Regions from separate parts of the Pseudarthrobacter sp. L19 genome, predicted to be linked through region 2. Evidence: riboswitches for the same ligand, from Rfam matches in the RefSeq annotation. Region 2 holds a riboswitch; each other region holds the start of a gene.
What was found. A riboswitch is a leader RNA that binds a small molecule or an ion and turns the genes downstream of it on or off. The one in region 2 is predicted to bind thiamine pyrophosphate.
Positions count from the first base shown of each region.

Region 1 (6,292 bases), 1.2 Mb from region 2:
TCACCCATGCCGGGGCCGCCGTTGGTGGCGTGCCGGTGGGGGGCGTGGTGGTAGTCCAGGAGGGTGGTGGTCTGGGGGTCGACGCGGAGGATGACGTCGCCGCCGTTGCCGCCGTTGCCGCCGTCGGGCCCGCCGAGGGGCTTGAACTTCTCACGGTGGACGGAGACACACCCGTGGCCGCCGGTACCGCCGGATACGTGCAGTACTACCCGGTCTACAAAGCTGGCCACGTGGATCTCCTCAGTGCTGTTCCCGGTCCGCAAGGTCCCGGAATGATTGTAATGCGGTTAAGAACACCGGTGGAGCGGACCCATTGGCCCGCCCCACCGATTATGAAACGTAGGTGCTACTCTGCGGCTGCAGCAGCCACGATGTTCACGACGCGACGGCCGCGGCGGGTGCCGAACTCGACAGCGCCGGGGGTCAGAGCGAACAGGGTGTCGTCGCCGCCACGGCCAACGCCAGCGCCCGGGTGGAAGTGGGTGCCACGCTGGCGGACGATGATCTCGCCGGCGGAAACAACCTGGCCGCCGAAGCGCTTCACGCCGAGGTACTGGGCGTTGGAGTCACGACCGTTGCGAGTGGAGCTCGCGCCTTTTTTATGTGCCATTTGGAATGCCTGCCTTCAAAATTCTGGGAAACTGCGGGAACCTGATCAGTAACGGAAAGTTACTTGATACCGGTGATCTTGACCTTGGTCAGTTCCTGACGGTGACCCTGGCGCTTCTTGTAACCGGTCTTGTTCTTGTACTTCTGGATGACGATCTTGGGACCACGGAGGTCTTCCAGGATCTCAGCCGTAACCGTTACCTTAGCCAGGTCCGCTGCGGCAGACGTGACCTTGTCACCGTCCACCAGGAGCAGTGCGGGCAGCTCAAAGGTGCTGCCGGCTCCACCGGGGACGCGGTTCAGGGTAACGAAGTCTCCAACAGAAACCTTCTCTTGGCGGCCGCCTGCGCGGACAATCGCGTACACCACTGGGGAACTCACTTCTCTCGACGTTTATTACTAGATTTGCGTGCGGAACCTGGCCCCGAACTACCGGAGCGGCTCACGCTGTGCCTCAACGCCGGCAGGTTCCCCGGGGGAACCCATGAGCTATCCCGTGGATCATCCGTCCCGCGTGGGGTGGACAGGTCCTCAAGGTCATAACCCAAGTGTTGGCGTAAGCACCGAAGATCAAGACTACGCTAATTTCGCCTTCGGCCGCAAACGAGGCAGGCCCCGGAGAGTCGGGCGTGACCGGTGCCACAGTGCCGTTTTCCAAGGAACCGGACCGGGCGCCGCAGCCGCTTTCGGGAACCGCGCCCCACCACCTTACCGGCCGCGGCTCCCGTTCCGGGTCAGGCGTGCAGCCGCGGCGCGTCGAAGAAGTCCACCTCGAAGCGCACGGAGTGGACGAAGGCCTCGGTCATGGCGCCCCGTTCGGCGGCGGAACCGCGGCGGGCGGCGGCGTCCGTGTAGCGGATCGCCTGCCGGGTCGACTCGGCGAAGGCCTCGTCCGCGTAGGTGCGCAGCCAGGCGGCGTAGGGGTGGGCTTCGTCCGCGCCCGCTGCCAGGAACTGCGCGTGCAGCGCGGCGCCGACCTCGGCGTAGAGCCAGAAGCAGGGCAGCGCCGCGGCCACGAGGACCCCGTAGCTGCCGGCCAGCGACGCGGCGTGCAGGTGGTCCACGTAGGACTTGGTGACCGGACCCTGCCGCCGCGGGGTGCCGGCACGTCCGGCCAGCCAGCTGCGGTGCAGTTCCGACTCAACTTCCAGGCACTGGGCGGCCGAGCGTGACCAGAACAGCTGCTCTGCCTCCGTCGGGGCAAGCGCGGCGGCGCGGGACAGCACCCGGGAGTAGCCATTGAGGTAAAGCGCGTCCTGGCCCAGGTAGTAGGCGAACTCGTGCTCAGGCAGGGTCCCGTCGGCCAGGCCCCGGATAAAGTCCAGGGCGTAGATTTCCGTCAGGCCCTCCGCGGCGAGCGGCTCGAGTCCGGTGGCGAAGTCGCCGGGTTCCTTGAGGTGGTCCGTGAACTGTCCCGTGCCGGCCGCGGGCGCCGGTTCCGCCGGCTGGGCGAGGTGGTGGAAGTGGTGGACGGGTCCGTTGCCGGTGCCGACGTCGAGCCGTCCGGCCTCGCGCAGCGCCCCCAGCAGCCAGGGCTTGACGCGGCGCAGCGCGGCTTCCCAGTCCCCGCCGGCGGCGTAGGCCGTCGCAAGGGCCGAGGACAGCGAGCACCCGGTGCCGTGGCTGTTGCGGGTGTCGACCCGCTCCCCCGGCACCACCACGGTTTCGCTGCCGAGCAGTCCGGAGCTGTTGACCAGCGCGTCCGGGCAGCCGCCGTCGGCGTCCTCCTCGAGGTGGCCGCCCTTGACCAGGACCGTGGTTCCGGCCAGCGCGGAGAGGCGTTTGCCCTGCTCCAGCGCCTCCGCCCAGCCGGCGGCGACCGGTTCGTCCAGCAGGAGGGCGAGTTCGGCCAGGTTGGGGGTGACCAGGTCGGCGAGCGGCAGCAGGGTGTGCAGCGCCGCCACCGCCGATTCCTGCAGCAGCCGGTCACCGCTGGTGGCGACCATGACGGGGTCCAGGACGACAACGGCGGGCCGGGTGCGTTCCAGCCACGCCCGTACCGCGTCGATGACGCCGGCGTCGCCGAGCATGCCGATCTTCACGGCATCGATGGTGATGTCCTCGGCGATGGCGTCCAGCTGCTCGGTCAGGAAGGCGGCGGGCGGCACGTGCACGGACCGGACGCCGCGGGTGTTCTGGGCGGTCAGGGCCGTGATGGCGGCCATGCCGTAGCCACCCATGGCCGCGATGCTCTTCAGGTCCGCCTGGATTCCGGCACCGCCGGAAGGGTCGGACCCCGCGATGGCGAGGACCCTGGGGATCGCGGCCCGCCCGGTGGGTGCAGCCTGCGCTGCGGGAAATACCGTCTGCAGGAAGGTGGCGCCGGCCGCGGGAACGGTTGAAGGTGCCGCGGGTGCTGCCGCGGGTTGGGTCGAAGACAAGAGACATCCCTTCGCCGGTGCTAACCGGACAGGTTCAACGGGTGTGGATCTCAGCCGGCCCGATGCGCGGCACCCCGTGTCGCGTTCCAGCGTAGCGCCCCTCCCCGGGTTCTCCCGCCCGTCCCGTCCTCCGACCGGTCTCCCCCTTAACCGGCTCGCGGGTACCGCCCGGAGTCGACGCTTCGAAACGTCGAGTCCGGGAGATACCCGCGAGTGGTGCCGATGCGTGCGGCCGAGCGGTTACAGCTCCGAGGCCGGTACGCCGACGCCGAGGATGATCGGGCCGCCGTTGTCCTTGACCACAGGCTTGACCGTTTCCGGCGCCTTGGCCTCGTGGACCGAGCCCTGGCCGGATGCGGCCGAGGCCTGCCGGTGCTGCTCGACGGCGGTCTCGTTGGCCGCCCCCTGGGCACGGCTGGCGCTGCGGTGCCGCCGCGGACGGCGCTGACCGGTGGCCGGTTCATCAGCCGCGGGGGTGCGGGTGGCGACGGGGGCCGCCACCGGTGCAGCCGTCTTCGGAGCCTCCTGCTGCCGGGTGTCCTGCTTCGGAGCCTCCTGCTGCCGGGTGTCCTGCTTGGGAGCCTGCTGCGGGGCGGGTTCCCGGCGCGCTTCGGGCTCGGCCGCGCGGTTGCGGGCGTTCGGCGGCTGGATCCGGGCCGTGCGGGCACGTCCCCGGCCCCGGGTTGCCCGGGACTGGTCAGCGGACCGACCGGCGGCCGGAGCCTCGGCGGGTGCCTCAGCCTCCGGGGCAGGGGTTTCCTCGGACCGTGCTTCCACAGACGGCGCTTCCACAGGCGGGGCGGCCTCGCGGGCCGCGGTCTCCGTTGGCCCGGACTGGCGGTTCCGCGAGTCCGAGTCGCCCAGGTTGGCGAACGCCTCGGTCAGCAGGTCCAGCGTCAGGGCCGGCTGCGGCGCCTGCTCGGCGTGCTCGACGAAGGGCAGGGCCACCTGCTCGCCGCCGAAGGTCAGCACGGCGGCGGGACGGCCGGCTGCTTCCTCGGTGGAGGCCAGCTCGACGGCGGCATCCAGGGCCGCCTGCCTGGTCTCGGCGTCGGGCGCTGCGGTGGCTTCGCCGTCGTGCAGGTGCGCCGCGTGGGCCGCCGCCGCGATGTTCGCCAGTGCGGCCCGGGTGGCCTCGGCCTTGGCGTGCCGCTCGGCCTCGGTGGGCTCGTGGTGCCCGGCAGCCGGTGCCTGCTGCTGGACCTCGGTGCCCTGGCCGCCCTTGCCGCGGCGGCGCTTACGCTCGTTGCGGGCGGCGGGCTGCTGCTCGGTGCGCGGAACGTGGTGTTCCGCGGCGACGGTGTTGGCGCGGCGGTGCTCGACCGGCTCGTCGTGCGTGACGACGCCCCGGCCGGCGCAGGCCTCGCACTGCTCGCCGAAGACTTCCAGCAGGCCGGTGCCCATCCGCTTACGGGTCATCTGAACGAGGCCCAGTGAGGTCACCTCGGCCACCTGGTGCTTGGTCCGGTCCCGGCCCAGGCACTCCACCATGCGGCGCAGGACCAGGTCGCGGTTGGATTCAAGCACCATGTCGATGAAGTCGATCACGATGATGCCGCCGATGTCGCGGAGGCGCAGCTGGCGGACGACTTCCTCGGCCGCTTCCAGGTTGTTCTTGGTGACGGTTTCCTCGAGGTTGCCGCCGCTGCCGGTGAACTTGCCGGTGTTGACGTCCACCACGGTCATGGCCTCGGTGCGGTCGATCACGAGGGAGCCGCCGGAAGGCAGGAAGACCTTGCGTTCCAGAGCCTTGTGGATCTGCTCATCGATACGCCAGGCGGAGAAGATGTCCGTGTCCTTGGTCCACTTCTCGAGCCTGCCCACCAGGTCCGGCGCCACGTAGGTGACGTAGGCCTCGATGGTGTCCCAGGCCTCCTCACCGGAGACGATCAGCTTGGAGAAGTCCTCGTTGAACACGTCGCGGACCACCTTGATGGTCAGGTCCGGTTCGCCGTAGAGGAGCTCCGGGGCGAGGATCTTGGTGGACGCGGCCTGGCTTTCGATACCTTCCCACTGGGCGCGCAGACGGTTGATGTCATGCGTCAGTTCCTCTTCCGAGGCTCCCTCAGCCGCGGTGCGGACGATCACGCCGGCGTCTTCCGGCAAGCGGTCCTTGAGGATGCGCTTGAGGCGGTTGCGTTCGACGTCGGGCAGCTTGCGGGAGATGCCGGTCATGGAGCCGCCGGGCACGTACACGAGGTACCGGCCGGGCAGGGAGATCTGGCTGGTCAGCCGGGCGCCCTTGTGGCCCACCGGGTCCTTGGTCACCTGGACCAAAACGGAGTCGCCGGACTTGAGCGCGTTCTCGATCCGACGCTGCTTGCCCTCGAGGTTGACGGCGTCCCAGTTGACCTCGCCGGCGTACAGCACGGCGTTGCGGCCGCGTCCGATGTCGACGAAGGCCGCCTCCATGGAGGGCAGCACGTTCTGGACACGGCCCAGGTAGACGTTGCCAATCAGGGAGTCCTGCTGGGTCTTGGACACGAAGTGCTCGGCCAGGACGCCGTCTTCGAGGACGCCGATCTGGATTCTGTCATCGCGCTGGCGCACGATCATCTGCCGGTCAACGGATTCGCGGCGGGCCAGGAACTCCGCCTCGGTGATGACGGTGCGGCGGCGGCCGGTGTCGCGGGACTCGCGGCGGCGCTGCTTCTTCGCCTCCAGCCGGGTGGAGCCCTTGACCGAGGTGACGCGGTTGCTGACGGGCGCGTCGCTGACGGTGCGCGGGGCACGGACCCGGGTGACGGTGTTGGGCGGGTCGTCGTCGCTGCCGCCGGTCAGTTCGAGGTCCTGTTCACCGCGACGGCGGCGACGGCGGCGGCGGGACGTCACGCCGTCCTCCAGTGCGGCTTCGCGGCCCTCCTCGGCGTCCTCGTCGCCGGGCTCGGCGTCGGTGTCGGCCTCGGCGACCCGGCTGCGGCCACGGCGGCCGCGGCTGCGGCGACGGCGGCGGTTGCCCTGCTCGTCGTCCTCGTCGTCTCCATCGGTGTCGGCGTCCTCGGCAGCGGCAGCAACCGGGGCGGGGGCGGGACGGACGACGGCGGTGAGGTCCGGGGCCTGGAAGAGCATTGAGGTGACGGCGCCGGCGCCGGGGGCCATGAACAGCGACGGCGTTTCGGTTTCCTGAGCCTCCTCCGCGGGGCCTCCGGTGCCGGAGCCGCCTCGGCGGGGGTTTCGGTGGCGACGGCGGGAGCGTCCTGGGCGGCAACGGCATTATCGGCCGTGGGCGCGTCGTCGGTGGCGCCGGCCTCCGGTGCGGTTTCTGCAGGCACCTCGGCGGGGGCTGCCTTGGCGCGGCTGGC
Region 1 is NZ_CP193935.1:2,725,221-2,731,512, reverse strand. It holds gene obgE (GTPase ObgE) at 1-230, opposite strand, end outside; gene rpmA (50S ribosomal protein L27) at 347-610, opposite strand; gene rplU (50S ribosomal protein L21) at 670-978, opposite strand; gene ACRQ5B_RS13000 (bifunctional hydroxymethylpyrimidine kinase/phosphomethylpyrimidine kinase) at 1,344-2,921, opposite strand; TPP riboswitch at 2,980-3,077, opposite strand; gene ACRQ5B_RS12995 (Rne/Rng family ribonuclease) at 3,231-6,089, opposite strand.
Region 1: another riboswitch for thiamine pyrophosphate. It lies ahead of ACRQ5B_RS13000 (bifunctional hydroxymethylpyrimidine kinase/phosphomethylpyrimidine kinase); the one in region 2 lies ahead of ACRQ5B_RS07205 (ECF transporter S component).

Region 2 (6,292 bases):
GGGCTTCCCTCATGCCGCCGCCCCCTGCAGCTTGAGTTCGTCGCCGCCGAGGACGTCACTGAATTCGGCGTCGTGGGTGACGGAGACGACGGCGGTGCCGGCGTCCAGGAGTTCGGAGAGGAAGGAGGCCAGCTCGGCCCAGGTGTTGGCGTCCTGGCCGAAGGTGGGTTCGTCCAAGACCAGGACCTGGGGGTGGGCGGCCAGCACGGTGGCCACGGACAGGCGCCGTTTCTCGCCGCCGGAGAGGGTGTACGGGTTGGCGTCCACCAGGTCCCGCAGCCGCAGCCGCTCCAGCAGTTCGTCCACCCGGTCCGCGCCGCGGCCCAGCTGCCGCGGCCCGAAGGTCAGTTCGTCCAGCACCCGGCCGGTCACGAACTGGTGTTCGGGTTCCTGGAAGACCGTGCCGATCCGCGGGATCAGCTGCTGTGCCTTCCAGGCGTAGGGGTCGATGCCCGCGCCGGCGCTGAGGTCGGTGGTGGCGGACACGGTCCCGGCCACCGGGGCCAGCAGCCCGGCGAGAGTCAGGGCGAAGGTCGATTTCCCGGCGCCGTTGGGCCCGGTGATGGTGAGCGCGCGTCCGGCGCGGACCTGCGCGGCGATGCCCTCCTGCACCGGCACGGGCGGCACGGCCCGGAAGCGGGTCCGCAGGCCGCCCCGGCGGGGACGCTCGCGGGACACGGCCAGGGACTCCGCGGCCAGCAGCAGGCGGCCCGCCTCAAAGCCGGTCTCCGGACCCTTTCCGGTGCTGCCGGCGCTCCGGGCGCGGGTGGCCGGCACGTGGCCCGGGACCCAGACCCCGGCGGCGATCAACATCTCCCGCGCCTCGGCCAGCACCCGGTCCGGCGGCCCGTCCAGCAGCACGGCGGCGTCACCCGCGCTGCCGGGCTGCAGCACCACGATCCGGTCCACCAGGTCCTTCCACACGGAAACCCGGTGTTCCACCACCACCAGGGTGGCGCCGGTCCGGTCCAGGCAGCGGCCCACGGCGTCGCGGACCTCCAGCACGCCGGCGGGGTCAAGGTTGGCGGTGGGTTCGTCCAGCAGCAGCAGCCCGGGCCGCATCGCGAGGATGCCGGCCAGGGCCAGCCGCTGCTTCTGCCCGCCGGAGAGGGCCGAGGTCGGGTGCCCCAGGGGCAGGGAACCGAGCCCGACGTCGTCGAGCGCCTCGCCCACCCTCGCCCAGATCTCCGCGGGCGGGACGGCAAGGTTCTCCGCCCCGAACGCGACGTCGTCGCCGACGCGGGAGAGCACCACCTGGGTCTCCGGGTCCTGCTGCACCAGCCCGGCGCGTCCCCGCCGCTCCCGGGGCGGGGCCCCGTCGATCAGCAGGCTGCCGGTCTCGTCGGCGTCGTCGGCCTCCGCGTCCGCGCCGCCGCCCTCGCCGAGCACCCCGGCGAGGGCGTGCAACAGTGTGGATTTACCGGCGCCGGAGGGCCCCAGCAGCAGGACGCGTTCGCCCGGGCTGATGTCCAGGTCCAGTCCGCTGATGGCGGGGCGTGACCGTCCGGCGTGCCGCCAGCCCCAACCGCGGGCGGTGACCGCGGCGGGGCGGACGTCGTCGGCGTTCATGCGCGGGGTGTCAGGAGAAGACGGGTTCGGTGGCCGCCTTGCGGGAGGCGAAGGAGGCCAGCACCCCGGTCCCGGCCAGGCCGCGGGTGGCGATCCAGGCCAGGCCGCCGGCGATCACGGCACCGGAGATGGCGCAGAAGACGATGTAGGCGGCCTTGTCCCCGGCCTCGAAGGCGATGTTCCAGCCCCAGGGCAGGAAGCAGTCGTTCAGGCCGCAGAAGAGGCCCGCACCGGCGCCGGCGAGCAGGGAGACCGGGAGGTTGAACTTGGTGTAGCGGAAGGCGGCGAAGACCAGCTCCGCGCCGAGGCCCTGCAGGATGCCGGAGATCAGCACGGTGGTGCCGTACTGGGAGCCCATGATCAGCTCACCGGTGGCGGCAACGGCCTCGCAGAACAGCGCGGCGCCGGGCTTGCGGACCACCAGCATGCCCAGGACCGCGGGGATCATCCAGCCGCCGGCGTAGAGGCCGGTCAGGGGCGGGTAGACGGCGGTGAGCGGGATTGAGACCACGTTGGCTCCCTGGTCCCAGGCCCAGAAGATGACGCCGCCGGCGATCGCGATCAGCGCCGCCAGGACAATGTCGGCCACGCGCCAGCTCTTCTTGCCGGCCGCTGTGGTGCGGGGGTGGAAATATCGGTCATGTCGTCCTCCTGAGGTACAGGAGGGGAGGGTGTTCCGGCCACGGCGGCCGCTGCCGCGTGTTCCGGACACCCTGAGAACTCGACTCCCTTGCGCCGGTACTAACCGGATCAGGTTCGAGGGTCTGCGGCTGTCCGCACTCTCAGCGCCCACCTACGGTTTCCGGATTCCTCCGGAAGGGTCCGACGGCGGCGCTCCCCTGTCGTTGTGAATGTCGCCCGTGTGGGCTGGGCCAGTTTACACCCGCGCCGCCGGGGCCCGCCTCCGCTTCCGGCCGAGCCGGATCAGCACGATGCCGACCGCCACGAACCACGCCCACATGAGGAGGCCGTAGCCGCCGTAGAGCGCCGGGACGAGGTACCGCAGCGCCTCCGCGAGCAGCCCCAGGGCACCGGCGGCGATGCCCAGCCAGCCCACAGCCCTGGAGAGCCCTCCCCGCACCATGGCCACGGACATCAGGAGGATGCCCGCCGCGGAAAGCACACCGGCGACGGCGGGTGTGTTGTTCTCGGCGATCAGCGCCTCAGCGGCGGCACTGATCCGCTGCCGCGCGGCGTCGTCGGCCGCCCCGGCGTACCGGTCGCTGAGATAGACCAGCACCAGGGAACCGCGGCTGGTGACCGGGATGGCAAGGATCAGCGCCCAGGACAGCCCGCCCACCAGGGCGCCACCCAGCGCCAGACCCCGCGCCACGCCCTGTGCCGCCGGAGCGCACGCCAGGAATAGCGCGGCGAACACGGGCACCGCCAGGATGTTGGGGACCGTCCAGAGCAGCTGCTCGGCGACGTAGACGGGCTTGTTGCGGGCGATGAACTCCAGCGTCGGCACGGCCCCGTCGACCGGCGGCGGCGCGATGAAGTCCAACACGAGGGCCAGCACCAGCAGCACGACAAAGGCGATCGCGCAGCAGCCGGCCGCCAGCTGGAACGGCGCCCAGGGTGCTCTCGGGTCTCTGTCCATGCCCGACGGTAGGCCGGGCGGCGCGCGGCGGACAGGGGCGTCCGCCCCGGACCGGTGTGCCAGTAGGCTAGGGACAGCCCTGTTTCCACCCGCAAGGAGCACGAAATGAACATTGTCATCAAACTGCTCGGCACCGGCATCAGCCTGGTCGCCGGTCTCGTCGGCACCAAGCTCGTGGACACCGTCTGGGAGAAGTCCACCGGCAACAAGCCGCCGAAGGGCCACGACGACGACGTCCCCACCACCCTGCGCCAGGCCCTGACCTTCGCGCTGATCTCGGCCTCGGTGAGCGCCGTCATCCAGGTCCTCGCCAACCGCGGCACGCAGCGGGCCATCAGCCGCTTCGCCAAGACTCAGGACATCGTCTAGGCACACCGCACCACCGGACTCCGACGGGGAGTCCCCCGGGCATCAGTCCCGGCGGGGCTCCCCGTCGTCGTTCAAGCCGCGTTCCCCGGCGGCCTGCTGCACCACCGCTTCGAGCTCGTCCGCGCTCAGCAGCTCCGGGTGGAGGTGCTTGGTGCGGTAGCCGGCGCGGCCCACCATGTGCGCGGAGACCGGGACCGTCAGCAGCTGGAAGATCCACGCGACCACCAGCACCGGCCACACCCACCAGGTGCGCATCTGCAGGCCCACGGCGCACAGCAGCAAAAACAGACCGAGGACCTGCGGCTTGGTGGCTGCGTGCATCCGGCTCATCAGGTCCGGGAAGCGGAGCAGGCCGATCGCCGCGCCAAGGGACATCAGCGCGCCTACCACCATGAACACGGCGGACACGGCGTCGATCACCGGGTCTGCGGAAAAGGTCTCAGGATTCATGGGGGTGCCTCCTCCGGTCGGCCACGAAGCGGGCCACCGTCACCGAGCCGACGAAGCCGATGATCGAGATCGCCACCAGCAGCATCAGGTTGTTCAGGTGCCGGTTGACGGCCATGTCGATGCACAGCGCCGCGCCCAGGATGGCCAGCAGCACGTCGGCGGCGAGGACCCGGTCCAGCAGGGACGGCCCGCGGGCGATCCGGATGATGGCGCCGCCGGCTGCGAGGGACAGGATCACGGCGGTGACGGCCAGGACGATCGGCATCATGCGGCTGCCTCCTGCTTGAGGGCGGAAACTTCCTCCGGGGTGCCCATGATCCGGATCAGGCCGGCCTCGGTATCCCGGACGTCCTTGCGGAGCTTGGCGGCGTCGTCGGCGTCGCGGACGTTGATGCCGTGGATGTAGAGCGTGGACGTGGTCCGGTCCACCTCCACCACCAGGGATCCCGGGATCAACGAAATCACGTGGCCGGTGGCGGTGACCAGGAGGTCCGAATGGCTGCGGAGCGGGACGGCGACGACGGCGCTGATCACCCGGGGCCCGCGCACCACGGCGAGGTAGAGGACCTGGAAACTCGCCGCGACCACCTTGGCCAGGAACACCACGCCGAAGGGGATGGCGCGCAGCACGTTGAACCGGCCGCCCAGTTCCACCGGCGGCAGGTAGAAGAGCCGGGCCACGAGCACAGCGATCAGCGCACCGAAGAGCAGATTGCCGGCGCTGAAGTTCTGCCAGAGGGCGCCCCAGACAATCACCAGCCAGACCAGCAGCGGCAGTTCCTGGCGCAGGGAGATCCGTTTGCGGGTCATTTGCCGCCTCCCTGCGCCACCGGCTGCGGCGGGGCCGGGACCGTGACCTCGTCACCGAGCACCGCGTGGATGTAGGAGGACCGGTCCAGCATCTCGGCCGCGGACTGGCCGGAGAGGCGGAACAACGGCCCGGCGAACACGGTCAGGGCCACGCCCAGGATGACCAGCGCCAGCGTGGAACCAACCATGGTGCGCGGCAGCAGGCTCACCGCGCGTCGTGCTGAGGATGCCCCGGCACCGCCGGTTCCGTGGGAGTCCCCGCCCGGGGCGGCGAGCAGCACCGGGTCCGGGTGCTCGGCGTCCTCGGGCTTGCGCCAGAAGGCACGGTTCCAGACGCGGGCGATGGCCAGCAGGGTCAGGAGGCTGGTCAGGACGCCGCCGGCCACCAGCGCGTACGCCAGCGGGGTGCCGAGCGTGACGCCGGCCTGCAGCAGGCCCAGCTTGCCCAGGAAGCCGGAGAGCGGCGGGATCCCGGCGAGGTTCATGGCCGGGACGAAGAACAGCACGGCCAGCAGCGGGGAGAGCTTGGCCAGGCCCGCCACCCGGTCCACGGAGGAGCTGCCGGCCCGGCGTTCAATCAGCCCGGTGACCAGGAAGAGGCTGGTCTGGATGGTGATGTGGTGCGCCACGTAAAACACCGCGGCGCCCAGACCGGCCACGGAGGACATTGCCAGCCCGAAGACCATGTAGCCGATGTGACTGACCAGGGTGAAGGAGAGCAGACGTTTGATGTCGCTTTGCGCGAGCGCGCCCAGGATCCCCACCACCATGGTCAGCAGCGCCACGACCATCAACGGTTGGTTGAAAGTGTCGCCGGGGAAGAGCAGCGTCTCGGTGCGGACGATCGCGTAGACGCCCACCTTGGTGAGGAGGCCGGCGAACACCGCGGTGACCGGTGCGGGGGCGGTCGGGTAGGAGTCGGGCAACCAGAAGGAGAGCGGGAAGACGGCGGCCTTGATCCCGAACGCCACGAGCAGCAGCACGTGCAGCAGGTTCCGGGTGCCCTGGTCCAGGTCTCCCAGCTTCATGGCCAGGTCCGCCATGTTGATGGTGCCGGTGGCGCCGTAGATCATCGCGATGGCGATCAGGAACAGCACCGAGGAGACCACGGAGACCACCACGTAGGTCACGCCGGCGCGGATCCGGGGGCCGGTGCCGCCGAGGGTCATCAGCACGTAGCTTGCCGTGAGTAGGATCTCGAAGCCCACGTAGAGGTTGAACAGGTCGCCGGAGAGGAAGGCGTTGGACACCCCGGCCACCAGGATCAGGTAGGTGGGGTGGAAGATCGAGACCGGGGCGTCGCTGTCGCCGTCGGCCATGCCCTGCCCGGTTGCGTAGACCAGCACGGCCAGGCTGATGGCAGAGGAGACCACCAGCATCAGCGAGGAGAACTGGTCCACCACCAGCACGATCCCCCACGGCGGCAGCCAGCCGCCGATGCTCACCGCCGCCGTGCCGCCCTCCCAGACGGAGGCCAGCAGCCAGCACTCGAGC
Region 2 is NZ_CP193935.1:1,537,783-1,544,074, reverse strand. It holds gene ACRQ5B_RS07215 (energy-coupling factor transporter transmembrane component T family protein) at 1-13, opposite strand, end outside; gene ACRQ5B_RS07210 (ABC transporter ATP-binding protein) at 10-1,569, opposite strand; gene ACRQ5B_RS07205 (ECF transporter S component) at 1,580-2,158, opposite strand; TPP riboswitch at 2,279-2,420, opposite strand; gene ACRQ5B_RS07200 (hypothetical protein) at 2,447-3,169, opposite strand; gene ACRQ5B_RS07195 (DUF4235 domain-containing protein) at 3,275-3,538, shown strand; gene mnhG (monovalent cation/H(+) antiporter subunit G) at 3,581-3,988, opposite strand; gene ACRQ5B_RS07185 (monovalent cation/H+ antiporter complex subunit F) at 3,978-4,256, opposite strand; gene ACRQ5B_RS07180 (Na+/H+ antiporter subunit E) at 4,253-4,798, opposite strand; gene ACRQ5B_RS07175 (Na+/H+ antiporter subunit D) at 4,795-6,292, opposite strand, start outside.

Region 3 (6,292 bases), 770 kb from region 2:
GCTCCAGCTTTCCGGCGAGCTGGTCCGAAGCGGCCATGATCGCGGGCAGGGACGGCAGCGCCTCCCGGGCCCAGGCCGGAACCTCGCCGCCGTTTGAGAGCGCCTCGCAGATGACCAGGACGAACCGGTCGATCAGGCGCCGCAGCGGGGCGGTGGAGTGCGCGTAGGACGCGCCGATGGCGGATTGGATGGCGTCGTCCGGGACGCTGCCGTCGAAGGGGGTGTACCCGGCGCCGCGGAACAACATCCCGGCCGAGTGCAGGATCGCCAGCTGCTTGGGATCCGTGGGGTCCAGCGTCCGCAGGTATTCCCCGTAGCTGGTCTCCCCGTCCCACGGCTTGCCCAGCGCCCCGGTCTGCCGGCGGAAGTGGCGCAGGGAGCGTTCGTCCGGCGCGGGCATGGTCCGCAGGATGCCCACCTTGCCCTCGAGCATCAGTCCCGCGGCGGCCATCCCGGTCATCAGCGAAATCTGCGCGTTCCAGTCCTCCACCGGCAGCGGGGGAGCCGCGACGATCCGGTAGCCGCCGTCGGGGAGCTGTTCGATTTCCTGGTCCGGCATGTTCAGGCTCGCTCCGCCGCGCTGCCGCTCGAGCTCCACCCGCTTGCCGCCGACCTCTTTCAGCAGTTCCAGGACGGGGGCCGCCGTGCCGGCGTCGAGGTCCGCCTGCACCCCGGCGTAACTGAGCTTGGCGCGGCTGATGACGCGTGCGCGGCGCACCAGGACCGAGGACACCTCGGCGGCGGCGTCGAGCTCGAACTCCCAGACGAAGGCCGCGCAGAGCTGGCCGGCGAGGAGGCTGCCTGCGGCCTCGCTGATGACCTCGGGGTGCAGCGGAATGCGGCCCTCGGGCGTGTAGAACGTCTGCCCGCGGCGGCGCGTCTCGGCGTCGAGGGGTCCGCCGGGGGCCACGAAGGAGGGGACATCGGCGATCGCGTAGAAAACCTTGTATCCGTCCCCGGAGCGGTCAATGAACAGTGCCTGGTCCAGATCCGTGGACGACGCCGGGTCGATCGTCACGAACTCCACGTGCGTCAGGTCCAGGCCGGGGAGTTCGTGCCCGGCCACCGCCGCCTCGGCGTCGCGCAGCGCCTCTTCGGGGAACGGCCCGGGCAGTTCCAGGAGGGTGCGCAGGGCCTTCAGCGCCTTGGCTAGCTGGTTTTGCTGCTGGCGGACGCTCGGCGTCAGGCGATGGTGAGACACGAAAGTCAGGGTAGCCCGAAATCCGCCGCTAGTCTTGAACGATGAGCACTCCGACGCCGGATTCCGCCCGCGATCACCGCTTTCTCACGGACCTGCTCGGCGTGATGGCCTACAGCGAACTCTCCGCCTTTGAACGGCTTTCCTCCGACGCCCGCTATGCGCCCACCCTCCGGGACCGGGCCGTGCTGGGCCGGCTGGCGGTGCGGGAGTTCGAGCACTATGAACTGGTGTGCGCCCGGCTGCAGGAGATGGGCGAGGACGTGGAGGGGGCCATGGTGCCGTTCCAGCGCTCGGTTGACCACTTCCATGAGCGGACGCGGCCAGCCGACTGGTTCGAGTCGCTGATGAAGGCGTACGTCATCGACACCGTCTCCGCCGACTTCTACCGCTCCCTGATTCCGCGGCTGGATCCCGCCACCGCGGCACTGGTGGAGCAGGTCCAGGCCTCCGAAGAGGCCACCGAGGTGCTGCGCGAACGGCTCAAACAGGCCCTGGCCGACGATCCACGGCTGGCCTCCCGGCTGGCGCTGTGGGCACGGCGGCTCCTCGGCGAGGCGCTGACCCAGGCGCAGCGGGTCGCGGCCGACCACGCCTTCCTTGGCGTCCAGGGTTCGGACGCAGCGGGCACAGGGGCAACGGGCAATGGCTCCCCATCCAACGGCGTCCCGGCGGGCACGGATCCGGTCCGGGCGCTGCTGACCTCGCTGGCCACGGCACACTCGCGCCGGATGACCATGCTGGGCCTCGCCGGGTAGAGAGCCTGCACCCGCCCGGGGCAACCGGCAGGGCTTACGCCCGGGCGTCGAGGGCGGAGAGCAGCGCCTGCGCCGCAGCAGCGGGGTCGTCGGCCTCGGTGATCGCCCGGACCACCACGATCCGCCGGGCCCCGGCGTCGAGGACCTGCTCCACGTTCGTCAGGTCGATGCCGCCGATTGCGAACCACGGCACGACGCCGGCCACCTTTCCGCCGTCGCCCGCGGCCTCGGCGCGCTCAATCGCGTCGGCGGCGTAGCGGACCAGGTCCAGGCCAACGGCGGCACGGCCGGGCTTGGTGGGGGTGGCCCAGACCGGGCCCACGCAGAAGTAGTCCAGCCCGCTGCGGCCAGGCGCGGCGGCGATGGCGGCGTCCACCTGCTCCGGGGAGTGGGTGGACAGGCCGATCACGGTGTCCTTGCCGAGGAAGTCCCGGGCCGCACGGAACGGAATGTCCTTCTGCCCGATGTGGAACACCGGGGCGCCGGCCAACGAGGCCAGGTCCGCCCGGTCGTTGACCGCCCAGAGCCGGCCGTGGCGCGCCGCGACCGTGTGCAGGACCTCCAGGAGTTCGAGTTCCTCCGCGGCTTCGATGGTCTTGTCCCGGAGCTGGATGATGTCCACGCCCCCGGTAAACGCGGCGTCGACGAAGGTTTCAAAGTCTCCGCGGTCCTTGCGGGCATCGGTGCAGAGGTACAAACGGGCGGTGCTGTGGACATCCTGGCTCATGCCCCAAGCGTAGTTCCTCTAAACTGGGCGCATACCGCGGGAGCCCCGCACGCCGTCGACGGCGCAGGGCTGAGAGGGCGTCAGAGCCGACCGCTTGACCTGATCCGGCTAGTACCGGCGTAGGGAAGGAACCCATGAACACCACCCCCGGCCCCGCTGCCCGGCCTGAGGACCCCGGTGCCCGGCCTGACGGCCCCCTCGACGCCGTCGTGATTGGCGGGGGCGTGATCGGCCACGGCATCGCCTGGGAACTCCGGCGCTCCGGGCGGACCGTGGCGCTGGTCGACGACGCCCCCGGGGACGGGGCCAGCTGGGCCGCCGCCGGCATGCTGGCCCCCGTGAGCGAACTCCACTACCAGGAGGAGGGGCTCCTGCCCCTGATGCTGGAGTCCTCCCGGCTCTGGCCCGCCTTCGCCGGCAGCCTCGCCGACGACGGCGACGGGGGAGCGGGCACCGGCTACCTGCCGACGCCGACCCTCGCCGTGGGTGCCGACGCCGCGGACCGCCAGGCGCTCGCGGACCTGCGCGCCCTCCAACTGGCCTCCGGCCTGTCCGTCGAACCCCTCACCGTGCGGGAGGCCCGCCGCCGCGAACCGCTGCTCAGCCCGGCCATCTCCTGTGCCTTCGAGATCCCCGCCGACCACCAGGTGGACCCGCGCCGCCTGATAACCCGGATCAGAGCCCTGCTGGCCGCCGACACCGGATTCCGGGCCGTCCCGCAACGCGCCGAGAGCCTGATCCAAGCGGACGGCCGGGTCACCGGCGTCCGGCTCAGCGGGGAGGGGAGGTCCGGGCGGCCGAAACCATCGTGGCCAACGGACTGGGCGCCGCCGCCCTACAGGACCTCCCGGCCGGGCTCACCCTGCCGCTGCGGCCGGTCCATGGTGACATCCTCCGGCTCCGGGTGCCCGAGCGGCTGCGTCCCCTGCTGAGTTCCACCGTCCGCGGGCTGGTCCGCGGCATTCCGGTCTACATCGTTCCACGCGGGGACGGCACCGTGGTGGTTGGCGCCACCCAGCGCGAGGACCAGGCTTATGACCGGGCCGTCTCCGCCGGCGGGGTCTACCAGCTGCTGCGCGATGCCCAGCAGCTGGTCCCGGCCGTCGCCGAGCTGGAACTCGTCGAGGCCACGGCCAGGGCCCGCCCCGGCACCCCCGACAACGCCCCGCTGCTGGGCCGGGTCCGTACCTCCGCCGGCGGCGGCCACGTCCCGGGCCTGGTGATCGCCACCGGATTCTTCCGGCACGGGGTGCTGCTGACCCCGGCCGCCGCGGCCATCTGCCGGGAACTGCTGGACGGCACCCCGGACCCGCGCTGGGACGGGTTCCTCCCGGACCGCTTCGACCACCCGCACACCGACGCTGAGCGCAGCCAGGCGCACAGCCCAACCAACGCTCTCCACCCCGCGACCCACAGGACAACCGCATGAACATCACGCTAAACGGAAAGCCGCACGCGCTCCCGGACAACGCCACGGTTGGCGCCCTCGTCAGCGGCATCACCGGACGGCCCCTGGCGGACAACGGCCAGGCCACGGACGGACGCAAACTCGGCGTCGCCGTCGCACGCAACGCCGAGGTCGTGCCCCGCAGCAGGTGGCACGCCACAGAACTTATCGAGGGCGACGACGTCGAACTCGTCACCGCGGTACAGGGAGGATGAACGGCATGAACGAAGCAGACACCGCGCAGGAGCCCGCAGTGAAGGCCACGGCGCACCGCGACCCGGTAACCTTCGACGGCGTGGAGCTGGGCTCCCGGCTGATCATGGGCACCGGCGGCGCGCCCAGCCTCGACGGCCTCGGCGCCGCATTGGAAGCCTCCGGCACGGAGCTGACCACCGTGGCGATGCGCCGCTACTCCCCGGCGGAGAGCGGATCACTGTTCCAGCTGCTGGCCGACCGCAACATCCGGGTGCTGCCCAACACCGCAGGGTGCTTCACCGCCCGTGACGCGGTGCTCACCGCCGAACTGGCCCGCGAGGCGCTGGAGACGGACTGGGTGAAGCTCGAGGTGATCGCCGACGAACAGACGCTGCTTCCGGACGCCCTGGAACTGGCCGACGCCACCGAGCAGCTGGTGGCGCGCGGGTTCAAGGTCTTCGCCTACACGAACGACGATCCGGTCCTGGCGCTGCGCCTGGAGCACCTCGGCGCCACGGCCGTCATGCCGCTGGGCGCGCCGATCGGCACCGGCCTGGGCATCCTGAACCCGCACAACATCGAACTGATCGTCTCCCGGGCCTCGGTGCCCGTGGTCCTCGACGCCGGCATCGGCACGGCCTCGGATGCGGCGCTGGCCATGGAGCTGGGTTGCGATGCCGTGCTGCTGGCCACCGCGGTGACCCGGGCACAGAACCCGGTGCTGATGGGGGAGGCGTTCAAGCACGCCGTCGCCGCAGGCCGCCTGGCCCGGTTGGCCGGCCGCATCCCGCGCCGCGAGCACGCGCTGGCATCCTCCGGCATGGAAGGCCGCGCCGAGTTCCTCTAGGGACGGGCGACGAGCCGGACGGGGGAGCGGGGTAGCCTAGGCGCATGCAGATGCGCCTTGAAGTGATCCAGGTTCCGGTGGCCGACGTCGACGCGGCCAAGGAGTTCTATTCCGAACGGCTGGGGTTCGTGCTGGACCACGACGTCGAACACATCCCGGGCATGCGGGTGGTCCAGCTGACGCCGCCCGGCTCCGCGGCGTCGATCGTGATTGGAACGGGCATGACCGGCATGAAGGCCGGCAGCCTGGAGGGGCTGCAACTGGTCACGCCGGACCTGGCCGCGACGCGCGCGGAGCTGGTGGGCCGCGGGGCGGAGGTCAGCGAAATCGAGGATATGGGCGGCGTCCTGTTCGCCCACGTCAGCGATCCGGACGGCAACCGCTGGGTGCTGCAGCAGGCGCTGTAGGAGCCTAGGAGCGCAGGATCGCGTTCAGCCGCTCCGTGTCCTGGGCGGTGCGGGACCGGCCCAGGAGCACGACGGCGGCAACCGCGGCGGCCGCGGCAAGCAGCAGCGGCAGGATCCACGGCATCCAGGTCAGGCCCGGCTGGTAGCCGAGGCCCGCTGCCTGGAAGATGATCCAGCTGAGCATCCCCACCGTGAGGGCGACGCCGGCGGGTACGGCGATGCCGTACTTGGCATGCCGCTTGTCATTGGCCCAGACGACGAAGCCGGCGGCCACGGCCACCATCGCCACCACGATGAGGGAGAGCACAGCGGGTCCTAGAGGGCGCCGAAGCCGACGCGGCGGACCTCTTCGGCGCCGATCTCGACATAGCCGAGGACGTTGGCCGGCACGATGACCTGGCGGCCCTTCTCGTCGGTGAGGCGCAGCTCGGTGCCCTTGGCGATGGCCTCGCTGACCAGCGCCGCCACGGCGTCGGCGTCCTGGCCGGACTCCAGGGCGATTTCGCGGCCGATGTTCTGAATGCCGATCTTTACTTCCACAGCAAGGCCTCCCAGCCAATCAAAGTGTTCACGTTCCCCTAAAGGGGGTTTTCTATTTGTAGTCTAGGACTCTTTCGGGAAGCGGCTGATTCCGCGCCAAGCTAAACGGTAGATCAGGTCGCTGGCCACATCGAGGTCCAGGTTGCCGTCCGTTTCCAGCCAGTACCGGGCGC
Region 3 is NZ_CP193935.1:2,303,578-2,309,869, forward strand. It holds gene ACRQ5B_RS10985 (RNB domain-containing ribonuclease) at 1-1,201, opposite strand, end outside; gene ACRQ5B_RS10990 (ferritin-like fold-containing protein) at 1,243-1,956, shown strand; gene thiE (thiamine phosphate synthase) at 1,991-2,683, opposite strand; TPP riboswitch at 2,710-2,827, shown strand; partial or broken gene thiO (glycine oxidase ThiO) at 2,818-4,112, shown strand; gene thiS (sulfur carrier protein ThiS) at 4,109-4,345, shown strand; gene ACRQ5B_RS11010 (thiazole synthase) at 4,351-5,172, shown strand; gene ACRQ5B_RS11015 (VOC family protein) at 5,217-5,579, shown strand; gene ACRQ5B_RS11020 (hypothetical protein) at 5,584-5,886, opposite strand; gene ACRQ5B_RS11025 (DUF3107 domain-containing protein) at 5,895-6,119, opposite strand; partial or broken gene ACRQ5B_RS11030 (TetR/AcrR family transcriptional regulator) at 6,183-6,292, opposite strand, start outside.
Region 3: another riboswitch for thiamine pyrophosphate. It lies ahead of thiO (glycine oxidase ThiO); the one in region 2 lies ahead of ACRQ5B_RS07205 (ECF transporter S component).